DNA from 2 places in the Embleya sp. NBC_00888 genome. Region 1 is predicted to be linked to the other one. Evidence: riboswitches for the same ligand, from Rfam matches in the RefSeq annotation. Region 1 holds a riboswitch; the other holds the start of a gene.
What was found. A riboswitch is a leader RNA that binds a small molecule or an ion and turns the genes downstream of it on or off. The one in region 1 is predicted to bind thiamine pyrophosphate.
Positions count from the first base shown of each region.

Region 1 (6,430 bases):
CCGCGACCGGGCCGCCCGCGGTCGCACCACCCTGCTCTCCAGCCACATGCTCGGCGAGGCCGCGCAGACGGTCGACGACGTCGTCGTCATCGACAAGGGCCGGCTGATCCACACCGGCACGATCGGCGATCTCGAACAGGGTGCCCTCTCGGTACGCACCCCCGAGCCCGAGCGGCTGTCGGCACTCGTCGAGGGCGCCGGCGGACGCATCCGGCCCGCGGACACCGGCGGGTTGCGGATCGAAGGACTGACCGCCGCGGAAGTCGCCGGGTTGGCCCTGCGCGAACGCATCCCCTTGGAGGAGATCACCTCGCGGACCGCCTCCCTGGAGGACGTGTTCCTCGATCTGACCGAGGGCGGGACGCAGGCTCCGATGAAGGGCCCAAGCGCATGAGCCGGCTGTTGCGAGGCGAGTTGCTCAAGACCCTCACCACCCGCTCGATCCACGGTTTCGTGGCCGGCGGCGTCGCGTTCACCGTGCTCAACGTCGTGATCGTCGCCGTGGCGTCGGGCCGGCTGGACGAGGTGGCCGAGAAGGAGGAGGCGCTGTCCGGGCTGCCGGTCCTGTTGATGTTGTGGGGACTCGTCGGCGTGGCCGGCGAGTACCGCCACCGCACCGCCGCACCCGCGGCGCTGGTGGCCCGGCGCGACCGCGGCTTGGTCCTGCTCGCCCGGATCGGCGCCTACGCGGTGACCGGTCTGCTGATCGGGGCACTGCTGGTCGCCGTGTCCGTCGGGCTCGCCCTGCCGCTGCTCGCCGACCATCCGGGAGCCGACCTCGCCCCGGGGGAGGTCGCCTCGGTCGCGGCGGGCAACCTGGCCGCCTTCGTGCTGTCTGCGATCATGGGTGCCGCCATCGGGGCGATGGTGCGCAGCCCGGTCGTGGGGGTGGTCGTGGTGTTGCCGGTGAACTTCGCGGTGCTTCCGCTGGTCGCCGGTGTCGCCGAGTCCGCCGCCAACTACACGCCGTTCGGGGCGGCCGGTGTGCTGGCGCGGTCGACGCACCACACGACGCTGTCGGCCGGTGCCGCCGCGGTGGTCCTCGGCGCCTGGGCGGTCGCGCTGGTGATCGCGGCCGTCGCCGGCGAGCGTCGGCGTGACCTGGCGTGAACCCGGTTCTCCGGTACGTACGAGCGGCGCGCCGGTGGGTCCGAGCGCGCCGCTCGGCCGTGTTCGACGCCGTCGTCGCGGTGGTGACCACGAGCGTCGAGATCGGTGTGACCTTCGAGGACTCGACACCCGTCCCGACGCTGCCCCTCGCACTCGTCGTCCTCACCGGTGCGCTCCTGCTCGCCCGCCGGCGCGCGACCCTCACCGTGCTGGTGCTCGTCTGCTCGATCGAGGCGCTGCTCGCGGCCACCGGCGCCTACCCCGGCGGGGCGCCGACGTTGGTGGCCCTCTACACCGTCGCCGAACTGCGGAATCGGCGTGTGGCGGTGGCCGCCCTCGCGCCGACGGCGCTGGTCCTGATGTCGGCGAGCATCGTCTCGATCCCCGTCTCCGTCGTCGCGTGGGGACTGGGCACCTACGCACAGACCCGACGGCGCTACACCGAGGCCCTGGAGGAGCGCACGGCCCACCTCGAGCGCGAGCGCGAGCAGCTCTCGGTGATCGCGGCGCAGCGCGAGCGCGCGGCGATCGCCCGCGAACTGCACGACATCATCGCCCATTCGGTCACCGTGACCCTGGTGGGCGTACGCGGTGCGCGCGACGTACTGCGCACCGCGCCGGACGTGGCCGACGACACCCTGGGGCGGGTCGAGAGCAACGCCGAGCAGAGCCTGGTCGAGTTGCGCCGGATGTTGCTGCTGCTGCGCGAGCCGGACCAGGGTGTGCGGATGCGTCCGCAGCCCTCGCTGGCCCAACTGCCCGCGCTCGTCGCCTCGTACGGCGAGGCGGGGCTGCCCGCGCGCCTGGAGGTCACCGGCACGTCCCGACCGCTGGCCGGCGGCGTCGAGTTGTCGGTCTACCGCATCGTCGAGGAGGCACTGACCAACGTGCTCAAGCACGCCCGACCCACACACGTCGCGGTGACCCTCGACTTCGACCGCACCCATCTGCGGGTCGCGGTCGTCAACGACGGCGAGCGGGTGTCCGAACCCTCGACCGGCGGCCACGGCATCGTCGGCATGCGCGAGCGCATCGGCGTCCTCGGCGGCGAACTGGAGGCCCGGCCCGGCGCGGACGGCGGGTTCGAGGTCGCGGCCCGACTGCCGCTGGGGGATCCCGCATGAGCATCCGCCTGCTCATCGTCGACGACCAGGAGCTGATCAGGACCGGCCTTCGCCTGTTCCTGCAGACGCAGGACGACCTCGTCGTGGTCGGCGAGGCCGAGGACGGCGACGAGGCGATCGAACTGGCGGGCGCCCTACGTCCGGACGTGGTGCTCATGGACATCCGGATGCCGCGGATGGACGGCGTCGAGGCCACCGCCCGCCTGCACGCCGCCGGCATCTCGCCGCCGCCACGCGTGCTGATCCTGACCACGTTCGACCTGGACGAGTACGTCTTCGGCGCGTTGCGCGCCGGCGCCGCGGGCTTCCTGCTCAAGGACGCCTCCCGTGCCCGCCTCGTGGAGGCCATCCACGTCGTCCACGACGGGGAGGCGTTGCTCTCGCCCTCGATCACCCGCCGCCTGATCGAGAACTTCGCCACCCGCACCGAACCGCTCCGCTCCTCGCCCGCGCTCCTGGCGGGCCTGACCCCGCGCGAACGAGAAGCCCTGTTCCTGGTCGCCCGCGGCCTGTCCAACAGCGAGATCGCCGCCCGTCTGGTGGTCACCGAGGCGACCGTGAAGAGCCATGTGGGCAGCATGTTCGCCAAACTGGGCCTGCGGGATCGCGCGCAGGCGGTCGTCTTCGCCTACGAGCACGGCGTCATCGTCGCCGGCGAGAGCGACCGGCCCGGACCGACCTGACGACGTCCCGGAAGCCGGCCCGCTCCCGGGACGTCGATCTCCCGAGAGGCCGTCCCCCGGGACGTCGTCGACGCGTGCGTCAGTCGGCCAACGGCAGATAGACGCGGTTGCCCGAGGCGGCGAACTCCCGCGACTTGGCCCGCATCCCGGCCTCGGCGTCCACCTCCGTCGCGACGGCGCCGTCGCCATGCTCCGCGCGGATGTCGTGCGAGATCCGCATCGAACAGAACTTCGGTCCGCACATCGAGCAGAAGTGGGCCGTCTTGGCCGGCTCCGCCGGGAGCGTCGCGTCGTGGTAGGCGCGCGCGGTGTCCGGATCCATCGCCAGGTCGAACTGGTCCTGCCAACGGAACTCGAAACGGGCGTCGGAGAGCGCGTCGTCCCAGGCCTGCGCACCCGGGTGCCCCTTGGCCAGGTCCGCCGCGTGCGCCGCGATCCGGTACGCGATCACGCCCGCCTTGACGTCGTCCCGGTCCGGCAGGCCCAGGTGCTCCTTCGGCGTCACGTAGCAGAGCATCGCGGTGCCCCACATGCCGATCATCGCCGCGCCGATCGCCGACGTGATGTGGTCGTAGCCGGGGGCGACGTCCGTGGTCAGCGGACCGAGTGTGTAGAACGGCGCCTCGTCGCAGATGCGTTGCTGGAGGTCGACGTTCTCCTTGATCTTGTGCATCGGCACATGGCCGGGGCCCTCGATCATCACCTGGACGTCCATCGAGCGGGAGATCCGGCCCAACTCGCCCAGCGTCTCCAACTCGGCGAACTGCGCCGCGTCGTTGGCGTCCGCGATGGAGCCCGGGCGCAGACCGTCGCCGAGCGAGTAGGTCACGTCGTACGCGCGCAGGATCTCGGTCAGCTCGGCGAAGTGCGTGTAGAGGAAGTTCTCCCGGTGGTGCGCCAGGCACCACGCGGCCATGATCGAGCCGCCGCGCGAGACGATCCCGGTCTTGCGACGGGCCGTCAGCGGCACGTAGCGCAGCAGCACGCCGGCATGCACCGTCATGTAGTCCACGCCCTGCTCGCACTGCTCGATCACGGTGTCGCGGTAGAGCTCCCAGGTGAGTTCCTCGGGCTTGCCGTTCACCTTCTCCAGCGCCTGGTACAGCGGCACCGTGCCGATCGGGACCGGCGAGTTGCGCACGATCCACTCGCGGGTGGTGTGGATGTCCTTGCCGGTGGACAGGTCCATCACCGTGTCCGCGCCCCACCGGATCGCCCACACCAGCTTGTCGGTCTCCTCCTCGATCGAGGAGGTCACCGCCGAGTTGCCGATGTTCGCGTTGACCTTGACCAGGAAGTTCTTGCCGATCACCATCGGCTCGATCTCCGGATGGTTGACGTTCGCGGGCAGCACCGCGCGACCGGCGGCGATCTCGTCCCGGACCAGCTCGGGCGTCAGGCCCTCGCGGATCGCCACGAACTCCATCTCCGGGGTGACCAGTCCGCGCCGCGCGTAGGCGAGTTGGGTCACCGCCTCGGCCCCGGACGCGCGCCTGGGTCGGGCCCCGGCGCCGGGCACCGCGAAACCGGCCGGGGTGAGCGCGCCGATCCGCCCGTCGTAGCGGACGGTGTCGCCGCGCTCCTCGATCCAGGCCTCCCGCAGCGCGGGCAGGCCGCGCCGCACGTCCACCTCGAAGGCGGGGTCGGTGTACGGGCCAGAGGTGTCGTACAGGCGAACCGTCTCGCCGTTGGTCAGATGCACCGTGCGTACCGGAACGCGCAGGTCCTCGCGCGATCCGGGGACGTAGCCGCGGTGGTGGGCGGGGGAAATCGGTCCGCTGGTGACCGTGCTCTCGGCGGCCGGGTCGGCAACCGGGACAGCGGGCAGCGAAGTGTCGTGCGAGGTCATGGAAAGGCTCCCTACGCCGGCATTACCCGGTCAGGTTCTGCGGTCGGCGCGGCCTCAGCGCCCTCTCAGCCCGGTGCCCCGAGCTCCCGTGTATCTCCGTGTGGTGCGCCCCCACCCTGGCACACCGCCGGTCGCACGACCAGCGTCGGGTTTCAGCCGAGCGGATCCCGCGGTTCGCGGCCGACCACCGCGGTACGCGCGAGCACGACCATCCCGACCGTGACGAGCAGCCCCACGACACCCTTGACGATGAGCATCAGGAAGGCCGAGAACAGCCAGATCAGCAACCAGCACAGCAGCACCAGCGCGAGCACCGGCACACCGATCCGCACCCACTGCGGCCATGTCTGCATCGTTCAACCCCCAGTCACGCGATCCCACGCGAGACGTGCTTCCGGGGACCACATTCCCCGGGAGGACACGTCGTATCCGGGCGGACCGGTTCCGACCGGGCCGATTCCGGCCGGCCGGGGCGCGTCGCGTCGCCCGGCCCGATCCGCTCAGACCGGCCAGCGCTCGCCGCGCCACGCGGCGTCCCAGAACATCCACTCGTAGCGGGCCGTGGTGGTGAAGTGTTCGATCATCCGAGCCCGCTCGGTCGCCGAGAGGTCCTCGCCGATCCGATCCACCAGATCGAGCACCGCGCGCACCGTCTGCTGGAACTCCTCGGCGCCGTAGGTGGCTATCCACCGCCCGTACAGCTCGTCGGGCGAGCCCTTGGCCAGCAGCGCGTCGCCCACGCGGGCGTAGATCCAGTAGCAGGGCAGCACCGCGGCCACACCTTCGGCGAACGAGCCGTTGTGCACCGTGGCGAGCAGGTAGCTGACGTACGCCCGGGTGCTGGGCAACACCGGCTCGGTCGCGGTCGCGTCCGCCACCGAGCTGCCGAAGTCGACCATGAAGCCCTCGTGCAACGAGCGCTCGGCGGCGATCGCACCGGCCGCGTCGCCGGCGAACTGCACGGTCGTCGCCTCGTCCGGCGCCTTGGCCGCGCACACCGCGAGCGCCTTGGCGTAGTCGCGCAGGTAGTGCGAGTCCTGCACGACGTAGTGCCGAAACGCCTCGCGCGGCAGCGTGCCGTCGGTCAGTCCGTGGATGAACGGGTGCTCGAGGATCGCCGCGTAGACGTCCTCGATCGCGGCCCAGAGCTCGTCGCGCAGCGCCATCAGGTCTACTCCCGATCGTCGGATCCCGGGATCCGAATCCCGGATCCCAAGATCAGATTGTCGTACACCGGTCCGGGCCCGCCCGTGAGTGCGCCCCTCGCGCGCGCCGCGCGCATCGCGCTCAGCCCTCCGGCGGCGAGAAGAACACCAACACGCGCAGCGGCTCGGTGATCCGGTGGAAGTGGTGCCGCACGCCGGCCGGGACGTACACGACGCTGCCGCGCGCGACGTCGGTGGACTCGTCGCCGACGGTCAGCGTGGCCCGACCGCTGATCACCACGTACGCCTCGTCCTGACCGTGCGGCTTCTGCGTATCGGTCTCGCCCGGTTCGAGGGCGTACAGGCCCATCGAGAAGTTCCGCTCGCTGAGGAACTTCAGGTACGCGCCCTGCTCGAACGCGCGCTCGGCGTCCAGATCATCGAGGCGGAAGACCTTCATGTGACCAAACTCCTTACCGACACGAACAGACTTTCTCATCATGCTCAAGCGGGAGGCAT
Region 1 covers NZ_CP108784.1:4,538,813-4,545,242, reverse strand. Annotated here, with positions in the region: gene OG948_RS19035 (ABC transporter ATP-binding protein) at 1-394, shown strand, start outside; gene OG948_RS19030 (ABC transporter permease) at 391-1,110, shown strand; gene OG948_RS19025 (sensor histidine kinase) at 1,170-2,234, shown strand; gene OG948_RS19020 (response regulator) at 2,231-2,917, shown strand; gene thiC (phosphomethylpyrimidine synthase ThiC) at 2,997-4,766, opposite strand; TPP riboswitch at 4,758-4,866, opposite strand; gene OG948_RS19010 (hypothetical protein) at 4,919-5,119, opposite strand; gene tenA (thiaminase II) at 5,267-5,932, opposite strand; gene OG948_RS19000 (cupin domain-containing protein) at 6,054-6,371, opposite strand.

Region 2 (7,428 bases), 2.6 Mb from region 1:
GTGCTGCCACAGGCGGGGCGCGCGGTGATCCCACCGGTGGGCAGCACGCTGATCGCGCTCGCCAAGAACACCGCGATCGCCGGTTCGTTCAGCGTCACCGAACTGCTCGGCACGTACCGCACCCTCAACGAACTCGGCTACGACATCGTCGTCACGTTCCTGTGGATCGCGGTGGGCTACCTGATCATCACGCTGTCCATCAGCGCCCTGTTCCGCTTCCTGGAGAAGCGCCTGGAGGTGGCCCGATGAGCATCGAGACCTCGGCGCTGTACGACGTCCCCGGCCCGAAGGCCCTGGCCCGGCATCGCACTTACGGCTGGATCGTCACCGCGCTGTTGATCTGTGTGCTGGCGTGGGTGATCTACAAGCTGATCGACACCGGACAGTTCGCCCACGACAAGTGGGCACCCTTCGAATACGTGGGCGTGCAGAAGCTGTTGTTGCGCGGCCTGAGGAACACGCTCGAGGTCTTCGCGTGGGCGGCGGTGCTCTCGCTGGCCTTCGGCGCCTTCTTCGCGGCCGGTCGGCTCTCCGATCACCGGGTGGTCCGCTGGGGCGCGGGCCTGGTGGTGGAGTTCTTCCGGGCCATGCCCGTGCTGGTGATGATCTTCTTCATCTTCATCGCGATGAAGGTCGAACCCCGTCTGGCCCTGATCGCGGGCCTGACCCTGTACAACGGTTCGGTCCTGGCCGAGGTCTTCCGCGGCGGCGTCAACGCGGTCCCCAAGGGCCAGAGCGAGGCGGCCTACGCGCTGGGCATGCGCAAGACCTCGGTGATGGTGCACATCCTGATCCCCCAGGCGGTCCGCACCATGTTGCCCACGATCATCAGCCAGTTGGTGGTCACGCTCAAGGACACCTCGCTGGGCTACCTGATCTCCTACGAGGAATTCCTCTACGCCGGCAAGCAGATCGCCACCAACCTCGACTACAGCCTCCCCTTCATCCCGGTCGTCATCGTCATCGCCCCGATCTACATCGGCATGTGCATGCTCCTCTCCGGCCTTGCCCGCTACCTGGAAAGCAGCGGACGCCGCCGCCACAAGGGCGCCTGACGCCACGTCGGCCGATCGATGCTTCGGCCCGCCCGCGGCCGGCGAACGAGACCGGCCCTATTTCGGGTTCCCGGCTTCGGGGAGGGCCGTGGGCATTACCAATGTGGTGAAGCTGCCCTGGTCGGCGGAGCGGATCAGGATCGGTAGGTCGGGGGCGGCGATGTCGAGGAGGACGTCCGGGCCGACGCCGGCGTCCAGGGCGGGTACGAGTGTGCCCGGGTCGAACGCGAGTCGGGTCGCGGGGCCGGCACAGATCGCGGGCAGGGCGCCGGCGCCGACTCGGATCCCGTCGAGGGTCGTGGTCAACACTCGGACCGGGCTCCGGCTGAGGCTCGGGTCTCGGCCTTGGCCCTCTTCCCGGCCTCGGTCCTGGTCCTCGCCCCGGTCGTGGTCCTCGCCTTCGCCCCGACCCCGACCCCGACCCAGGCCCCGGCCCTCGCCGAGCAGCGCTTCGCGCAAGGCCGCGCGGTCCACCACGACGCGGGTCTGCGGCGCGGCCAATGCGGCGAGCATGTCGCGGTAGGCCGGGTAGGTGTCGGCGGACGTCGCCGGCTCGTGGACCTCGTCGCCGGCGCGCAGGCGGAAGCCGTCGGCGTCGAGTTCGAGGTCGATCTCGCGGTGTCGGGTCGCCCAGGGGCCGAGTGTGATCAGGTCACCCACCCGGACCAGCGCCTGTCCCGGCCCGCCCTCGATCCGACCCGGGCGCAGCGTACGAACGGACAGCCGGTAGCGATCCGTCGCCACCAGGCGCACCTCCCCGTCGGCCACCTCGACCAGCACACACCCGAGCACCGCCGGCTCCCCCGTGCCCGCCGCCGGCACCACCTGGCGCACCGCGCTCGCCCATTCGGCGCCGCCGATGCTCACCCGCGTACCGGCCGTGGTCAGCGAGCGCAGCACGCCCTCGACCACGACCCGCGCGGTGTCGGCGCGTTCGCGCATGCGGTCCAGGTGGGTGCGCAGCAACGCCTCGGCGTGCTCCGGCGGACCGTCGAGTACGGCGACCGCCTCCGGCAGCGGCACCTCCGCCTCGCGCAAGGCCCGCAGCCGCAGTGCTCGCGCCTCCTGCTCCGGCGCGTAGGAGCGGTAGCCCGTCCCCGGGTCCACCGACGCGGGCCGCAACACGCCGCAGTCGTCGTAGTAGCGCAACGCGCTCGGGCTCAGCCCGACCCGCCGCGCGAACGCGCCGATGCCCACCAGTGCGTCCCGTACCTCGTCGTTCGTGTCGTCGTCCATGGCGGCGAGTCTGCGGCTTCGACCTGCTCGAAGGTCAACTGCGGTCGGCCGGCGCGGGTGATCGACGCGAGTGTGGGTAGCCGAAACAGGCCGATGAAGGCGGCTGCGGATGAGGCCGACATGGCATCGAGTGGCGAGTATTACAAGTGAGGTGGACGACCATGCCACGCGGATCCAGCCCCAAGCGCGAACGTCAGTACGAGCACATCAAGGAGAGCGCCAAGCAGCGCGGCACCGGTGAGAAGCGGGCCGAGGAGATCGCCGCCCGCACGGTCAACAAGGAGCGCGCCCGCTCGGGCGAGGCCAAGACCGCGAGTCGCTCGTCGCTGCACGACATGTCCTCGGCGAAGCGGGGCGGCAAGAACTCGCACAAGGGTTCGCAGGCACCCACGTACGACCAGCTCTACGCGGACGCCAAGCGCCGCAACATCAAGGGCCGCTCGTCGATGAACAAGGCGCAGTTGGCCAAGGCCCTGGGCAGCTAGGCGACCCGGTCGGGGCGGGGCTGGTCGGCTCGGGGCGGCGTGGGTCGGGGCGCCTGCGTTCCGCTCCGGGACACCGGGGCCGCCCGGGTGGTGGATCGCGGCCGCGTCGGGAGGAGGCACCCACCGACGCGGCCGGCCCACCTCAACGCGCCGCGACCGCCCGCCGCCGGTCCCACGCGACCGCGAGGTACGCGGTCACGCCCGCGAGCGCGAACGAGAACAGTGAGGCCGAGGTCCACGTCTGCGCGTGGACGTGCAGCGCGTCCTGGAGCCGGCCCCAGAACTTCGCCCACCACTCGACCGAACCCGGGTTGATCATCTGGTACATGCAGAACCCCAGCACCCACGGCACGACCATCACCCAGCGGGCCGGCGCGCGGTCCCCCAGGTCCCAGCCGGCCCGACCGCGTCCGGCGAACAGGTCCACCGCGAGCACACCGAGCAACGGGATGAAGATCGAGCCGATCAGCGACAGGAAGCTCGCGTAGGTGTCGAAGTCGTTCACCATCAGCGCGAACGCGGTGACCAGCGCGCCCACACCCAGGCACAACACCCGGCGGTCCACGCGCGGCGCGAGGTTCTGGATCGACATCGCGGTGCTGTAGACGTTGGCGAAGCTCTGGTCCACCTCGCGCACGACCAGCACGGCGAAGAACACCCACCCGGCGGTGACGCCCAGGAACGAGTCGAAGATCTTGTCCGCGTCGCCGCCGACCTGGGCCAGCGCGACCAGGCCGAGCAGGTAGCACCAGATGCTGGTGATCGAGAATCCGCTGAACGCCGCCCAGAACGCGGGCTTGGTACCGCGCGAGTGGCGGGTGTAGTCGGACGCGAGCGGAACCCAGGAGACCGCGACCGCGAGCGCCGCGTCCATCGCCGGGAAGAACCCGGACCACGAACCCTCGGTCATCGGCGGCAGGCCCTCGCGCCACAACTGGATGGAGAAGTAGAGCATCGCGATGCCCACCGCGATCGTCACGTAGCGACGCAGGATCCGCAGCATGCCCAGCGGACGCAGCGTCATCGCCGTGGTGACCGCGCCGGCGGCGACGATGTACAGCCAGTGCGGGCCGTCACCGTCGGTCATCGCCTCGATGCCCATCGAGATCACCAGCAGCTCGAAGGTGCCCCAGCCGATGCACTGGACGATGTTGAACACCGTCGGCACGTAGGAGATCTTCGTGCCGAACAGACCACGCAACACGGTCATCGCGGGCGCGCCGCTGCGGGCACCGGGGATGCCGGCGACGGCGACCATGAGGGTGCCGATCAGCGTGCCGCCGACGGCCGCGACGATCGCGGCCACCATCGACAGTTGCGGATAGCCGGCCGGGGCGAGCACGAACAGCGCTCCGGAGAAGCCGAGCAGGCTCACTCCGAGGTTGGCCCAGAACGCCGCCTGGTCACGGAACCCGAGAGTACGTGGCGGCGCGGTGTCCAGGATCAGTGGTGCCTCGGTCCCGCCGTGCGGTGTCTCGGGGCGTGCGTCGTCGATGACCGGAGCCGACATGGCTCTACCTGCTCTCCCTACGCCGGCATTACCCGGACAGGTTCAAGCGGTCGGTGGCCCCGGATGCGCCGGCGCTACGCCGACACCCCATGCCGCCCTCTCAGCCCGGTTGGTCCGAGCTCCCGCGATGGCGTGGCGTACAGTACGCGCCCCGCGGGTCGCTTGGGAAGGCGGGGTGAGCCAACACACGCTCGCGCCCGCCGCCTCGCGCGGGCGAACACACGCACACGCCGACCGCCTCGCGTGGGTGAACACATGCTCGCGCGGGCCATGCCGAGTGGGGTGAGCACATGCTCGCGCCGGCCTTCCCGAGTGGGTGAACCGTGGGCCGCGCCGACCTTCCCGAGGAGGTGAACCCTGGCCCGCGCCGGCCTTCCCGAGTGGGTGAGCACATGCGCTCGCGTCAGCCTTCCCGAAGGGGTGAAACCTGGGCCGCGACCGCGATCGAGAGTGGTAGCACGCAACCTCACGCCCGCCATCCCGAGTGGGTGAGCACATGCTCGCGCCCAGCCATCCCGAGGGGGCGTACACAGACGCGCCCACCATCCCGAGTGGGTGAACCGTGGCCCGCGCCTGGGCATCCCGAATGAGTACACGCACCCTCCCGGCCCACCATCCCGAGCCAATGAACACAGGCGCGCGCCATCTGGATCGGGTGAGCACAGGCGCGCGCCCACCATCCCGAGTGGGTGAACACACCCATCGCGCCCACCACCCCCGGTGGTGAACGCAGTTGCCGACGCGCCCGCCGCCCCGAGCGGGTGAACGCACTTCGCGGCTCACCACCCCGAGTCGATGAACACACGCCCGCCGCCACCCGGAGTGGGTGACCGCACGCCCACGCGCTCACCATCCCGAGTGGGTGAAGCCCGCCCAGGCGGTCAGGTCGTCCGGGGCGATCGCGCGCGCCCTGGCGGCCAGTTCGGCCGGCATCGCGGCCGGGATGCCGCGTTTGGGGTCGCGCAGCCACAACTGGGCGGTGCGTACGGCCTGAGCCGGCGGCAGGTCGCGGCGGTCGAGGTAGTGGCGGGCCATGTACAGCGCCAGCGCCGTGATCGTCTCGTCCACCGGCCACAGCGTGGACACCACCGTGTTGCTGCCGGCCGTCAGGTACTCGGCGGCTCGTCGCCAGTTCTCGTCGTGACCACCCGCCGGCACAAAGGCGATCGGATCGCCGGCGGCGCGGCCGACCTCGACCCGGTACCGCCGGTCGAGGTCGCCCGCCGACCGCGCGGCGACGTCGCACAACAACCGCGGCGCGCCGATGTACGAGATGCGCGTGCCCTGCAGCGCGTGCCGGCGGCGGCCGTCGACGACCGTCCAGGCCGCGTGCCAGGGCACCATGCCGAACGGTCCGGCGGGCAGCAGCACCAGGGAAGGCGCGTGGCCGAACGAGTCGGGCAGCGCGGTCAGTACCGGTTCCATCACCGCGGCCCAGGCCCATTCGCACAGCGCGTCGAGCAGGTCGGCCCAGTTCTCCCGATCGCCCCTGCCCAGGTCCAGTCCGTATTCGAGTTCGGGCAGGTCCAGCACCCGCGTCGCGCCGTCGGCGCCGGTGATCACCGCGGCTCCGGGGACGAGTTGTACCAGCGCGTCATTGCCGAGCCGAACCAGCGCGGCGGCGAGCTCGGCGGCCGACGGCGGGTCGAGGAGCGTACGCCACGGGGTGCCGCGCGGGTCGAGCCCGATCCGGGCCGAGGCCACCTGCGCGGCGGCCCGGAGCAGGTGGGCATCCGCCGGCGCGGCCCGATCCGCGCGCCGGAAGCAGAGCCGCGCCTGGTCCCAGGCCCGCCGGTCGCCGGCGGGTGCCGCGCTCGCGGCGTACGCGACGCCCGCCGCGTAGGCGAATTCCGGCCACCGGCCGTCGGCGCCGTCGAGCGTGCCGAGTGCCTCGGTCAGCAACTCGATCGCTTCGGCAAGCAACTCCCGCACAGTGTCCGGGCCACCCTCGGCCGACTCGGCCGCCAACGCCTCGGCGCAGCGTGCCCGACCGCGCTCACCCCGCTCCCGAGCCCGCCGCGTCTCCGCGTCGACATCCGCCACGCCCACCCCCCGCTAGCCCCCGCACGCCGGAACCACGGTACCGGGGCACGAACACGCCCCAACGAACGCGCCGTCACGACCGCGGCCGGATCCCATCGCCCAATCCCACCACTCCACCCCCAACCCGACCCACCACGCCGCCGTCCCGCCAACCCCCCGCCGCACCACACGGGCAGTCCCCCGACCCACCGCCCCACCACGCCATCGCCGGGACGCCACACCCACCCGACCCGCCGGCACACGCTCCACCACCCGACCGCTCCGCGGACCCATTGCCACGCCACCACCCAACCCCGGCCCAACCCGACGCCCGACCGCCGGGCGCCGCCCGGCGTACCGGTCCACCGGTCCACCGGTCCACCGGTCCACCGACACGCCTCCCCCGCCCCGCCCCTCGGGCACCCCGTCGCTTCGTCGGTGGAGCCTCCTCGTGCCGGAACCGTTGCTTCCGGGGGTGTGTCGAGCGGGAGCGCAAGTGAACCTTCCGGTTGCCGTAGCGGAGCGGTCCATGGCTCTTCCGTCTTGGTTTACCGGCGCGTAACTTACTCGTGAGTCACCCTCCGACGCCGTCCCTGGGCGTCGCTTCGCCACGCATTCCCGCTGGTCGGGCCACGCCCCGACCATGACGTCAGGAGACCCTCATGGGTCAATTCCGCATGCGCCCACGCGCTGGTGTGCGCCCACGCGCTCGTGCGGTCGCCGTCGTCTCGGCCGCGATCCTCGCCGGGACCGCCCTCGGTCCGGCCGCCTCGGCCGGCACCACCGTCACTCGCACCCCGGCGGCGGCCGTGCAGACCGCCGCCGGGACGTCCCTGCGCTTCGTCGACATCCCCGGTGACGGTGGCACCAAGCTCGCCGCCAACGTGACCACCCCGACCGGCGGCGCCCCCGGCGCCCGCTACCCGATCGTGGTACTGCCGACCAGTTGGGCGATGCCCCAGATCGAGTACGTCGTCCCCGCGCAAAAGCTCGCGGACAAGGGCTATGTCGTGGTCGGCTACAACTCGCGCGGCTTCTGGCAGTCCGGCGGCGAGATCGAGACGGCCGGGCCGAAGGACATCGCCGACGTGTCCAAGGTGATCGACTGGGCACTGGCCAA
Region 2 covers NZ_CP108784.1:7,122,996-7,130,423, reverse strand. Annotated here, with positions in the region: gene OG948_RS30265 (amino acid ABC transporter permease) at 1-249, shown strand, start outside; gene OG948_RS30260 (amino acid ABC transporter permease) at 246-1,055, shown strand; gene OG948_RS30255 (MerR family transcriptional regulator) at 1,113-2,291, opposite strand; gene OG948_RS30250 (plasmid stabilization protein) at 2,453-2,776, shown strand; gene OG948_RS30245 (purine-cytosine permease family protein) at 2,919-4,286, opposite strand; TPP riboswitch at 4,282-4,422, opposite strand; gene OG948_RS30240 (CHAT domain-containing protein) at 5,133-6,329, opposite strand; gene OG948_RS30235 (alpha/beta fold hydrolase) at 6,971-7,428, shown strand, end outside.
Region 2: it holds a riboswitch for thiamine pyrophosphate, as region 1 does, so the genes downstream of both, OG948_RS30245 (purine-cytosine permease family protein) here and thiC (phosphomethylpyrimidine synthase ThiC) in region 1, are expected to answer to the same signal.